3 regions of the Lichenihabitans sp. Uapishka_5 genome follow, and region 1 is predicted to be linked to each of the others. Evidence: predicted binding sites of a transcription regulator. Region 1 holds the regulator's gene; each other region holds the start of a gene.
The links. Region 1 encodes LexA, which represses DNA repair genes until DNA is damaged. Its sites were predicted from a motif close to TGTTCNNNNTGTGTTCNG; they were not measured.
Positions count from the first base shown of each region.

Region 2: a site for LexA is predicted at 1,858-1,875, ahead of dinB (DNA polymerase IV). Genes of this name have one in related genera too.
Region 3: a site for LexA is predicted at 1,803-1,820, ahead of recA (recombinase RecA). Genes of this name have one in related genera too.

Region 1 is NZ_JARPVX010000053.1:23,731-27,703, forward strand. Features, by position in the region: gene P7D22_RS16085 (nitrite/sulfite reductase) at 1-88, shown strand, start outside; gene P7D22_RS16090 (phosphoadenylyl-sulfate reductase) at 94-828, shown strand; gene P7D22_RS16095 (DUF934 domain-containing protein) at 828-1,337, shown strand; gene P7D22_RS16100 (homocysteine S-methyltransferase family protein) at 1,343-2,275, shown strand; gene lexA (transcriptional repressor LexA) at 2,269-2,964, opposite strand; partial or broken gene P7D22_RS16110 (DNA mismatch repair protein MutS) at 3,126-3,973, shown strand, end outside.
Region 2 is NZ_JARPVX010000024.1:4,146-8,118, reverse strand. Features, by position in the region: gene P7D22_RS10915 (exopolyphosphatase) at 1-486, shown strand, start outside; gene P7D22_RS10910 (FxDxF family PEP-CTERM protein) at 870-1,418, opposite strand; gene dinB (DNA polymerase IV) at 1,876-2,958, shown strand; gene recG (ATP-dependent DNA helicase RecG) at 3,045-3,973, shown strand, end outside.
Region 3 is NZ_JARPVX010000004.1:42,458-46,430, reverse strand. Features, by position in the region: gene ppa (inorganic diphosphatase) at 23-571, opposite strand; gene rpsD (30S ribosomal protein S4) at 894-1,511, shown strand; gene recA (recombinase RecA) at 1,872-2,945, shown strand; gene P7D22_RS02900 (MAPEG family protein) at 3,017-3,415, opposite strand; gene alaS (alanine--tRNA ligase) at 3,647-3,973, shown strand, end outside.

The sequences.
Region 1 (3,973 bases):
GTCGGAGGATTTCCTTTCGACCTATCGCCGCGTCGGCATGGCGCCGTTCAAGCAGGCCCTCTACGACGCCGGGGGCGCGGGGATCTGACCATCATGGGTGCGTTGGACGTCAATCTGTTCGGCGATCTCGGCGCCGCGGCGCGGTTCGAGGAGAAGTTCGTGGCGCTCGACGCCGCGGCCGTGCTGCGTCTCGCCATCAAGGACCTGTTCCCCGGGCGCGTCGCGCTGGTGTCGAGCTTCGGCGCCGATTCGGCCGTGCTGCTCCACATGGTGGCCGGCATCGACCGCGCCACGCCGGTGATCTTCGTCGATTCCGGTTACCTGTTTCCCGAAACCCTGGCCTACCGGGACGAACTCGTGGCGCTGCTCGGCCTGACGGACGTGCGGTCCGTGATGGCGACGCCCGAGGAGCTTGCGGCGCTTGATCCGGAAGGTTTCCTGTGGTCGTCGGACCCCGACCGCTGCTGCGCCCTCCGCAAGGTGGCGCCGCTCGGCCGCGCCGTCGAGGGTTTCGATGCCTGGATCACCGGCCGCAAGCGGTTTCAGGCCGACACGCGCGCCAGCCTGCCGTTGTTCGAAACTGAAGGCGACCGGGTGAAGATCAATCCCCTCGCCGGCTGGGACGCGACGAAACTGCTGCACTACCTCGACGAGCATGGGCTGCCGCGTCACCGCATGGTGGCCAAGGGCTATCCGTCGATCGGCTGCATCCCCTGCACCTCGGCCGTGCGGCCGGGGGAAGACGCGCGGGCGGGCCGCTGGCGAGGCAAGGCGAAGACCGAATGCGGCATCCACCTGGGCGTGGTGAACGGGGGCGGAGGCATCTGATGGCATACTTCAAGAACGGCGCGCCGGTCGACGATCCCTGGCAGCCGCTGCCGGAGGGCGGCACCCCGGTGTCCGGGGTGCCCACCATCCTGCCCTTGAAGGCCTGGCTCGAGCAGCGCGACGCGCTCGCGGCCTTCGACGGGCGCCTCGGCGTGCGGATCGAACCCGGCGAAGCGCTCGATCCGGTGGTGCCGGATCTCGACCGTCTCAGCCTCGTGGCCTTGTCGTTCCCGAAATTCGCCGATGGCCGCTCGTTCTCGAAGGCCACGATGCTGCGCGAGGAACATGGCTTTGCGGGCGAGGTGCGGGCGGTCGGCGATGTTTTGTGGGACCAATTGCAACTGATGCGCCGCTGCGGCTTCGACAGCTTCGAGATCACCAACGAGCCGACCCTCCGGGCGCTCGAGGCCGGCAAGAAGCCCTTCATGTCGGACTTCTATCAGCCCGGCTACGGCCCCGAGGTGCGGGTCAACACGCCGCGGACCTGGGCCCGCCGCGCGGTCGGCTGATCCGCATGTCCGAGACTGCCACGCCGCCCCTGTTGATCCTCGACGGCGGCATGAGCCGCGAGCTTGTAGCCTTCGGAGCCGAACTCCGCCAGCCGGAATGGTCGGCTCTCGCCTTGATGGAGTCCCCCGACATCGTCGAGCGCGTCCACCGCGCCTTTATCGCGGCCGGGGCCGACATCGTCACCACCAACAGCTACGCCCTGGTGCCGTTCCACATCGGCGACGACCGCTTCCGGACGGACGCCGCCATCCTGGCCGACCGGGCTGGCCGCCTCGCCCGCCAGGCCGCCGATGTCGCCGGGAGGCCGGTTCTGGTGGCGGGCTCCTTGCCGCCGTTGTTCGGCTCCTACGAGCCGCAGAAGTTCGAGGCCGCGGAGGCCCCGAAACGCCTCGCCGTGCTGGTGCCGGCCTTGGCCCCGCATGTCGATCTGTGGCTCGGCGAAACCCTCAGCCTGATCGCCGAGGCCGAAGCGGTCTGCGCCGCCGTGGCGGCCACCGCGAAGCCCGTGTGGATTTCCTTTACGCTCGATGACGCGACGAACGACGGCCCTCCCCGCCTCCGCTCGGGCGAAGATGTCGCCGCAGCGGCGGAATGGCTCGCCGGTCGCTCGACGGCTGCGGCGCTGTTGTTCAATTGCAGCCATCCCGAAGTCATGGCCGCCGCCGTCGAGACGGCGCGGCCGATCCTCGATCGCATCCGGCCCGGCATCCGGCTCGGCGTTTACGCCAACGCCTTTGCGGCGAACGACGACGATGGGGCCGCCAACGAAACCCTGAGCGCGGTGCGGCAGGACCTCGGCCCCGAGCGCTACGTCGCGGTCGCGGCCGACTGGGTGGCGGCGGGCGCCAGCGTGGTGGGCGGTTGCTGCGGCATCGGCTGCGGCCACATCGAGGCGCTCAGCCGCAGATTCGCATTGCGCGGTCGCGGCGCTCAGTAACGCCGCATCAGGCTAACCAGCCGACCCTGGATGCGCACCCGGCCGGGCTCGTAGACCTGGGTCTTGAAGGCGGGGTTTGCGGCCTCGAGCTCGATCATGCCCTTGCGGCGCTGCAGGCGCTTCAGCGTCGCCTCCTGGTCGTCGATCAGCGCCACAACGATGTCGCCCGCGCTTGCCGTATCCTGGCGGCGGATGATCACCGTGTCGCTGTCGAGGATGCCCTCGCCGATCATCGACTCGCCCTGCACGTCGAGGGCGAAATGGTCGCCCGGCGGCAGGAAGTCCATCGGCAGGCTGAGGGTGCGGACCGGCGACTGGATGGCCGAAATGGGCGAGCCCGCCGCGATGCGGCCCACCACCGGAATCTCGAGGGTGGCCGGCGCCGCGACGGGCGGCGGGGCCTGGTCGTCGCCGCGGCCGCCCTTGACGAGCCGCGGCCGGAACGGCTCTCGGCGGGGCGCCGTGCCGCCGATCGTGTCCGGCAGGCGGATCACCTCGAGGGCCCGGGCCCGATTGGCGAGCCGGCGGATGAAGCCGCGCTCTTCGAGCGCCATGATGAGCCGGTGGATGCCGGATTTCGACTTCAGCTCCAGCGCGTCCTTCATCTCGTCGAAGGACGGCGGCACGCCGGCGTCGCGCAGGCGCGCATCGATGAAGAGCAAGAGCTCGTGCTGCTTCTTGGTCAACATCCACGCCTCCCCGCCATCCTCAGGCGGATGGCACCAAACAAATCGTGAACACTCTGTAGCTGTTCCCCGAACGTTCCGCAATGGCACCGACACAACCAGCACGGTGGACAGCGACGCCTTCACGCCTGCGGGCCGGCGCGCGATCTGCTAGACTGCGCCTCATGGCTCCTCCTTCGCCCCGCGCCCTCCCGCCGCCCGAGGCTGCGCCGCCGGCTCCCGTGGCCGAGGCGCGGGTGACGCCCATGATGGCGCAATACCTTGTCATCAAGGCGCAGCATCCCAATTGCCTGTTGTTCTACCGGATGGGCGACTTCTACGAGCTGTTCCTCGCGGATGCCGAGATCGCCGCCAAGGCGCTGAACATCGTGCTGACCCGGCGCGGCAAGCACCAGGGCGAAGACATCGCCATGTGCGGCGTGCCGGTGGAGCGCTCGGACGACTACCTGCACCGGCTGATCGCGCTCGGCCACCGGGTCGCGGTGTGCGAGCAGGTCGAGGACCCGGTGGAAGCCCGCAAGCGCGGCGGCAAGTCGGTGGTGGCGCGCGCCGTGGTGCGGCTCGTCACCCCCGGCACCCTGACCGAAGAGCGGCTGCTCGATCCGGCCCGCGCCAACCACCTCGTCGCCTTGTCGCGCCATGCCGGACCCGAGGGGGTCAGCTTCGGGGTGGCGGCCGTCGACATCTCGACCGGCAGCTTCACGGTCGCCGAGGCCCCGGCCGCTGGCCTGCCGGCGCTGCTGGCCCGGCTCGAGCCGCGCGAGATCGTGCTGGCCGACGCGCTTTATGCCGATGACGCGATCGCGACGCTGATCGCCGACACCGGCGCCGCTGTGACGCCCGTGGCGCGCGAGTTCGCGGACGCGGGCCTCGCCGAGCGCCGCCTGCGCGAATGGTATGGCGTCGACACGCTCGACGGCTTCGGCCGCTTTTCGCGCGCCGAGGTGGCGGCGGCCGCAACCGCGGTCAGCTATGTGACCCGCACCCAGGTGGGCGCCCGGCCGCAGTTGCA
Region 2 (3,973 bases), on a different contig from region 1:
TTCCGGGTGTCGAACTACGAGCTGATGATGCAGCTCATCGACAAGTGTCGGCACCTTGGCGTCGACGAGGTGCTGGCGCTGCCGGACGTGCGCGAGCGCATCGACCTTTACGAGGCCCATCAGGCGCTCTTCGCCGCGCAGGTGGCCCGCTGCACCACGGTGCACGGCAGCCTCGCCTTGCTCGACCTGCGCGACGAGGAGGTCATCTACGCCGGCAATCGCTTCGCCATCTATGCGATGTTCCCCAACTGCTCGATCTCGGCCCACGTGATGTGGGGCCTGAAGCAGCAGAACACGGTGTTCGCCATCGGCAAGTCGATCCTCGACCGCTCGTCGCCGGTCGACGTCGGCGGCATCTGCGCCAGCTATGGCGGCGGTGGCCACGAGGCGGCCGGCACGTGTCAGATCCCCAATGACCGGGCCGAAACCGTCAAGGCCGAGCTCATTGCCCGCCTTAATCCGAAACTGATGGCGGATGCAGCGTAAGGGCAGCGTGCAGCCACGCAGAGCGGTATGGAAACTGCGGCATTACCGATTTGAAGAGAGGCTACAAGGGCCGGGCAAATCAAATAGAGTTTCCGGCACCTAGGCTTTCCCCATGAGCGACAATTTTCCCCACCCTGTGTGGCATCATCTCCGAAGTGCCATCCGAGGCGGTTAGGATCGTACAGATCCAGGAGGTCTGCGAGATCGGCATCCACGCTTTCGCCAAGTCCGACAGCTGACCAACGAGGAGATTCAAGAGAACGCCATGGGCTTCCTGATGGCAGCGACCTTGCTGGAACGCACGATTCCGCATGGCGGCGAGAATAATTTAAAAACGCCCGCGGCGTGAGCCGCGGGCGCATCCGGCTATGTGGCGGGTTCGATCAGGCCTGCACAAGGACCTTCCGGCGCTTGGCGCGGTAGCCAAGAACACCGAGACCGAAGAGGCCGGCGGCGAAAAGCGGCGCCGACGACGGCAGCGGGACGGAAGAGACCGCCAGGGACCCGCCGTAAGACGGCGTGTCGCTCGTGGTGCCGCTGACCTGCAGGTAATAATTATTGGCAGGTTGCAGAAAGGCCTTGAGCTTCGTGCCTTGCGTTTCTGGCGGAGCATTCGGATCGGTGCTGGTGAACGACGTCACCAACGTTCCAGAACCGATGCTGCCGCTGTAGAGAGCCAGCGTAAAGTCGGAGATGTATTGCGCTGCGGACGAGTAGGAGTTCGTGATCGATGCCGAGAAGGAGGCGGTCGAGACGGTGGAGAAGGTTGCGTAATCCGTGAACGTGCCTTTGACCGTGTTCATCCACGATCGGGAGTCGTTCGCGGGTGTTCCCGTGACAACCCCGAAGGAAATGGTCGAGGCATGGGCCGGAGCGATAGCCGGGAAAATAACAGCGCCGGCGAGCAAGCCTATCCTAAGCAATGACGTCATGAGTAACATCCTCGGGGACGCAATGTCCCCGGTCACGAAAATTGATCTCGGAATCTGGCACACTAATTTAAGATAAAAACGCAGACATAATATGTTCTTGTAACAAAAATGTCTACGTTCACTTACATTTGTTTGTTTTGTAATAATAAGTTCAAATATTATCATTTGTTGAGACGCTAAAACTCGGCGGTAGGCCGCTTTTGCAAGATGTCGATCCATCTTTTCACATAAAGCATAGTCGAACCTGACCGGTGGAATTGCCGCGACGTTCGACGAGCCGGAGTGGGGCACAGTGGCGCCCGGCCTCGTGGAATAAACAGGGACCCATTGCGTGTTCGATCTTGTTATTTAACTTGTGCAGCCCGAACTGGTCCGCGCTGCCAGGACGCCGTGAAAATCGTGTTTAGGGAGGACCTTCCCCCTTGACGCCGGGTTTGATTGTTCCTCTTCTGTTCCTATGGATCCGGAGGCTTCATCCCGCAAGATCATCCATGTCGACATGGATGCCTTCTATGCGTCCGTCGAGCAGCGGGACGATCCCGCGCTGCGCGGCCGGCCGCTCGCGGTTGGCGGCTCACGCGAGCGCGGCGTCGTGGCGGCCGCGAGCTACGAGGCGCGCCGCTTCGGGGTTCGGTCGGCGATGCCTTCCGTCACGGCGCGGCGGCTTTGCCCGGAGCTGTTGTTCGTGTCGCCCCGCTTCGACGTCTACAAGGACGTGTCGGCGCAGATCCGGGCCATCTTCGAACGCTACACCGATGTGATCGAGCCCTTGTCGCTCGACGAGGCCTATCTCGACGTCACGGCCGACCCCGCCGGCCTCGGCACCGCCACCGCGATCGCCGAGGCCATCCGGGCCGCGATCCGCGCCGAGACCGGCCTGACGGCCTCGGCCGGCGTGTCCTACAACAAGTTCCTGGCCAAGCTCGCTTCCGACCACCACAAGCCCGACGGGCTCTGCATCGTCACCCCTCGCCAGGGCGAAACCTTTGTGGCCGGCCTGCCGGTGTCGCGCTTTCACGGCGTCGGCCCGGTCACGGCCGCCAAGATGGCCCGACTCGGCATCGCCACCGGCGCCGACCTGAAGAACCAATCGCTGGCCTTCCTGCAGGACCAGTTCGGCAAGTCGGCCGATTATTATTATTGGGCTGCGCGGGGGCGTGACGAGCGGCCGGTGCGGGCGCATCGCATTCGCAAGTCGATCGGCGCCGAGCGCACCTTTCCGGTCGACCTGCGGGCCGAAGCGGACCTGCTCGCCGCGCTGGGGGAGATCGCCACCAAAGTGTGGGATCGCGTGACCTCCGGCAACAGCTTCGGCCGCACCGTCACCCTGAAGGTCAAGTTCGACACGTTTCGCCAGCTGACGCGGGCCCAGAGCCATGCCGATGTGGTGACTTCGTTCGAACGTTTCGCGGCTTCCGGGGGCGGCCTGCTGCGCGACCTCTGCCCGATGGAGCGCGGCGTGCGCCTGCTCGGCATCACGCTGTCAGGTTTCGAGCCACCACGCGACCTGCGGGAAGAACAGCTCGGCTTCGAGATCTGAGGCCCGCAGAGCCTTGGTGTCGTTGAGGCGCATGGGTTTCGTCGCGGGGCCGGCTTGGCTATGGACAAGGATGAATTCCGGACCCCATGCGCCCCGATAGCCTCAATCCCTTGTTCGCCGCGGCCAAGACCCTGAAGGGGGTGGGGCCGAAGCTCGCGCCGACGCTCGACCGGCTTATCGGCCGCGATGCGCGGGTGCTCGACCTCGCGCTGCATCTGCCGACCGGCGTCATCGACCGGCGCGCCCGCCCCCGGGTCGTCGAGGCCGCGCGCGACCAGGTGGTGACGCTCGAGGTGCGGGTGGTCAATCACCAGCCGCCGGCCCAGAGCCGCTCCGGCAAGGCGCCGTTTCGGGTGCTGGTCGAGGACGACACCGGCACCGTGACGCTGATCTTCTTCCACAACAGCGCCGCCTGGATCGGCAAGATGCTGCCCGTGGGCGCCACCCGCTGGGTGTCGGGCCGGCTGGAGCTGTGGGACGGCCACCTGCAGATGGTGCACCCCGACCGGGTGATGACGGCCGAGGACCTGGCCACCATGCCGGCGGTCGAGCCCATTTATCCGCTGACCGAGGGGCTGTTCCCCCGGGTGCTCGGCCGCATCGTGGCGGACGCGCTCGTGCGCGTCCCGGTCCTGCCCGAGTGGCAGGACGACAACCGCCGCATCCTGCGCGGCTGGCCGGAGTTCCACGCCGCTCTGGCGACGCTGCACCGGCCCGCCAAGCCGGCCGATGTCGAGCCCACGAGCCCCGCCCATCAGCGCCTCGCCTATGACGAACTGCTGGCGAGCCAACTGGCCCTCGCCAGCGTGCGCGGGCGGCTGCGCGCCGGCGATGGGCGACGCACGCTGGGCACCGGCGCCATCGCGGATCGGCTCGAGGCGGCGCTGTCGTTCCGCCTGACGGACGGGCAGGCGCAGGCCCTGGCCGAGATCCGCGCCGACCTCGCGGCGCCCGAGCGCATGCTGCGGCTGCTGCAGGGCGACGTCGGCTCGGGCAAGACCGTGGTGGCGTTGCT
Region 3 (3,973 bases), on a different contig from region 1:
GCGGCGCCACGGCCCGACGGCTTCAGCCCTGCTTGCCGGCCTTGGCCGACTTGGCGCGCTCGAGGCCGGCGATCACCAGTTGCTTGGCCTCTTCGGCATCGCACCAACGCACGATCTTCACCCACTTGCCGGGCTCGAGATCCTTGTAATGGGTGAAAAAATGCTCGATCTGCTCCAAGGTGATGTCCGGCAAATCCTTGTAGTTCTTCACATTCTCGTAGCGCCGCGTCAGCTTGGTGGTGGGCACCGCGATGATCTTTTCGTCACCGCCGGCCTCATCCTCCATCATCAACGCTCCGACGATCCGGCAGGCCATGACGGCGCCCGGGATGATGGCGCGGGTGTTGGCCACGATCACGTCGCACGGGTCGCCGTCGTCCGACAGCGTATGCGGGATGAACCCGTAATTCCCCGGATAGCGCATCGCCGTATAAAGGAAGCGGTCCACCATCAGGGCGCCCGATTCTTTGTCCATCTCGTACTTGATCGGCTCACCGCCGATCGGCACCTCGATGACGACGTTGACTTCTTCGGGCGGGTTCTTGCCGGAAGAGACGGCGTCAAGGTTCATGGGGACCTCCCGTTGTGACATCGGGCCGCTGGGGCCTCTGCACGGCACAATAGACAATTGACCTCGAAAGGCGAGCCGGCAAACGCGAGCGACCCGGCGTCGTGGTTAGCGTCAAACATTGACAGCGGACCCCCGAGGCCGTAGCAGAACCGCAACTCCGCGGGCTCAGCGCGCCGGAGCCGAAGCCCATGGGCCCTAAGGTTCCTGGCAACGCACCCGCGATCTCCTCTCACTCAAGAGACGTGATCTGTCGGCCGCGGCACCTTCCAGGTGACGCGGCACAGGAGGGCGCGTTCCTCACAACGCCAACCGCGAGGACGCGATGACAAAGCGCGCAGAAGCCAAGTACAAGATCGACCGCCGTCTCGGCCAGAACATCTGGGGCCGTCCGAAGAGCCCGGTGAACCGCCGCGAATACGGCCCCGGCCAGCACGGCCAACGCCGCAAGGGCAAGCCCACCGACTTCGGCACGCAGCTGAAGGCCAAGCAGAAGCTGAAGGGCTACTACGGCAACATTTCGGAAAAGCAGTTCCGCAAGTATTATGCGGAAGCCATCCGTCAGAAAGGCGACTCGAGCCAGAACCTCGTCGGCCTGCTGGAGCGGCGCCTCGACGCCGTGGTGTATCGCTGCAAGTTCGTCGCCACGGTCTTTGCGGCTCGCCAGTTCGTCAACCACGGCCACATCCGGGTCAACGGCCGCCGCGTCAACATCGCGTCCTATCAAGTGAAGGTCGGCGACGTGATCGAGGTGAAGGATACCTCGAAGCAACTCGCCGTCGTGATCGAGGCCGGCCAGCTCGGTGAGCGCGACGTGCCCGATTATTTCGATATCGATGCCGCCAAGTTCACGGCCAAGATGACCCGCATTCCCGGCCTCACAGAAGTGCCCTATCCGGTGCACATGGAGCCGAACCTGGTCATCGAGTTTTATTCGCGCTGACGATCGGCATCCATCAACACAAAAAGGCCCGGAGCGAAGGATCGCTCCGGGCCTTTTTTGTTTTTCAAACCTGTGGACCAATCAGAAAATCGCGGCGGCTCCGACCAGAACCCAGGCCATCAGGGCGCCGGCGGCGTAAAAGGTCATGCGATCCATGGGACTTAGCTCCAGAATGTCTGCGTCTTTGCACCATCAATGCTGGAGTTAGGGAAAGGTTCACGCTTTTCTGCTTGACCCAGCGGTGAGCATCGGGGGTGCGTAGCGAAACATTTGCCGAAGCCTCTTGCGGATGAGAACAAAACCGGTACATTGAGCCCCGTTGCGGCGTCCCGCTGCCCATGTCACAAAAGGTGCTGACCGATGGCCCAGGCTGATCTTCGCCTCGTGGAAGGAACCTCCGTGGACAAGACAAAGGCGCTCGACGCGGCGCTCTCGCAGATCGAGCGCGCCTTCGGCAAGGGCTCGATCATGCGCCTTGGCAAGAACCAGAAGGCGGTCGAGATCGAGACGATCCCCACCGGCTCGCTCGGGCTCGACATCGCGCTCGGCGTCGGCGGCTTGCCGCGTGGCCGGGTGATCGAAATCTATGGTCCCGAGTCGTCCGGCAAGACCACCCTGACGCTGCACGTCATCGCGGAAGCGCAGAAGCGCGGCGGTGTTTGCGCCTTTGTGGATGCCGAGCATGCGCTCGATCCGGTTTATGCCCGCAAGCTCGGCGTCAACCTCGAGGACCTGCTGATCTCGCAGCCCGACACGGGCGAGCAGGCACTCGAGATCACCGACACGCTGGTGCGGTCCGGCGCCGTGGACGTGCTGGTGGTGGATTCGGTGGCGGCCCTGACGCCGCGTGCCGAAATCGAAGGCGAGATGGGCGATGTGCAGCCCGGCCTGCAGGCGCGCCTGATGAGCCAGGCCCTGCGCAAGCTGACGGCCTCGATCTCCCGTTCCAACACCATGGTGATCTTCATCAACCAGATCCGCATGAAGATCGGTGTGATGTACGGTTCGCCCGAAACAACGACGGGCGGCAACGCCCTGAAGTTCTACGCCTCGGTCCGCCTCGACATCCGCCGCATCGGCGCCATCAAGGATCGCGACGAAGTGCTGGGAAACTCGACCCGGGTCAAGGTTGTGAAGAACAAGGTGGCACCGCCCTTCAAGGAGGTCGAATTCGACATCATGTATGGCGAAGGCGTGTCGAAGATCGGCGAGTTAATCGATCTCGGCGTCAAGGCCGGCGTGGTGGAAAAGTCGGGCGCCTGGTTCTCTTATGACAGCCAGCGCCTGGGCCAGGGTCGCGAGAACTCGAAGGGCTTCCTCAAGGCCAATCCGGAGATCGCGGCCAAGATCGAGGCCGCGGTGCGCCAAAATGCCGGCCTCATCGCCGACCGCATCTTGGGGACGCCCGAGGCTGAGGACGATGGCGAGCCGTAAGGGCTGCGACGCCTGATGCCATTCCGATCGATGCCCGGCTTCGCGCCGGGCATCGTCGTTTCAGACGTCGATCACGCGAAGTCGATCAACAGCGCCAGCGAGGTGATCAACAGGGACAACAGGGTCAACAGCATGCCGCCGCCCCGGCAGGCGAACATCGGAGCGGAGCCGGGTGCCGCGAACAGGCCAAACGGATGCAGCACGCGCCCGATCAGCAGCATCAGCAGCACCGTCATCACCAGGCCGTGACCGCCACCGCCGCCCTCGAGAAGAGCGATCAGCACCAGGCCGATCGGCACGTATTCGCCGAAATTACCCTGCGAGCGCACGCGCTTCTGGAGAACTGGGTTGCCGCTGTCCCCTTCGAGCGTGTTGAAGGTGGTGCGGGAGATCATCACCCAGGCGGTCAGGCCTACATAGATCAGGCCGAACAGGCCTGCGAAGGTGGCGGTGGTGGTTGGAAACAGCATGCGGGCCTCTCGGGAGGGAGCGCGGCTGACGCGAAGGCGTCAAGGCAGCACAATGCATGTAGGCGCGGTGCGCCAAAGGTATAGGCCTCCGAGGTCCCGCTGCCGCCTTTGCTCGACAGCGCCGGGCACCCTCGTTAGACAGGCTCCAGCGCTTTCCCCGGATCGTCCAGGTTCTTCGACATCGCGCGCTGCGCCTGGACGCGCCACGACATCGAAGTTTCCGAGTTCCCCATGAGCAGCGTCAACGCGATCCGGTCGACCTTCCTGAACTTTTTCCGCGATGCCGGCCACGAGATCGTGCCGTCGAGCTCCCTCGTCCCTCGCAACGACCCGACGTTGATGTTCACCAATGCCGGGATGGTGCAGTTCAAGAATGTCTTCACCGGCGTCGAAAAGCGCCCCTACAACCGCGCGACCACGTCTCAGAAATGCGTGCGGGCCGGTGGCAAGCACAACGACCTCGACAACGTCGGCTATACGGCGCGCCACCACACCTTTTTCGAAATGCTGGGCAACTTCTCGTTCGGCGATTATTTCAAGGCCGACGCCATCGAGCTC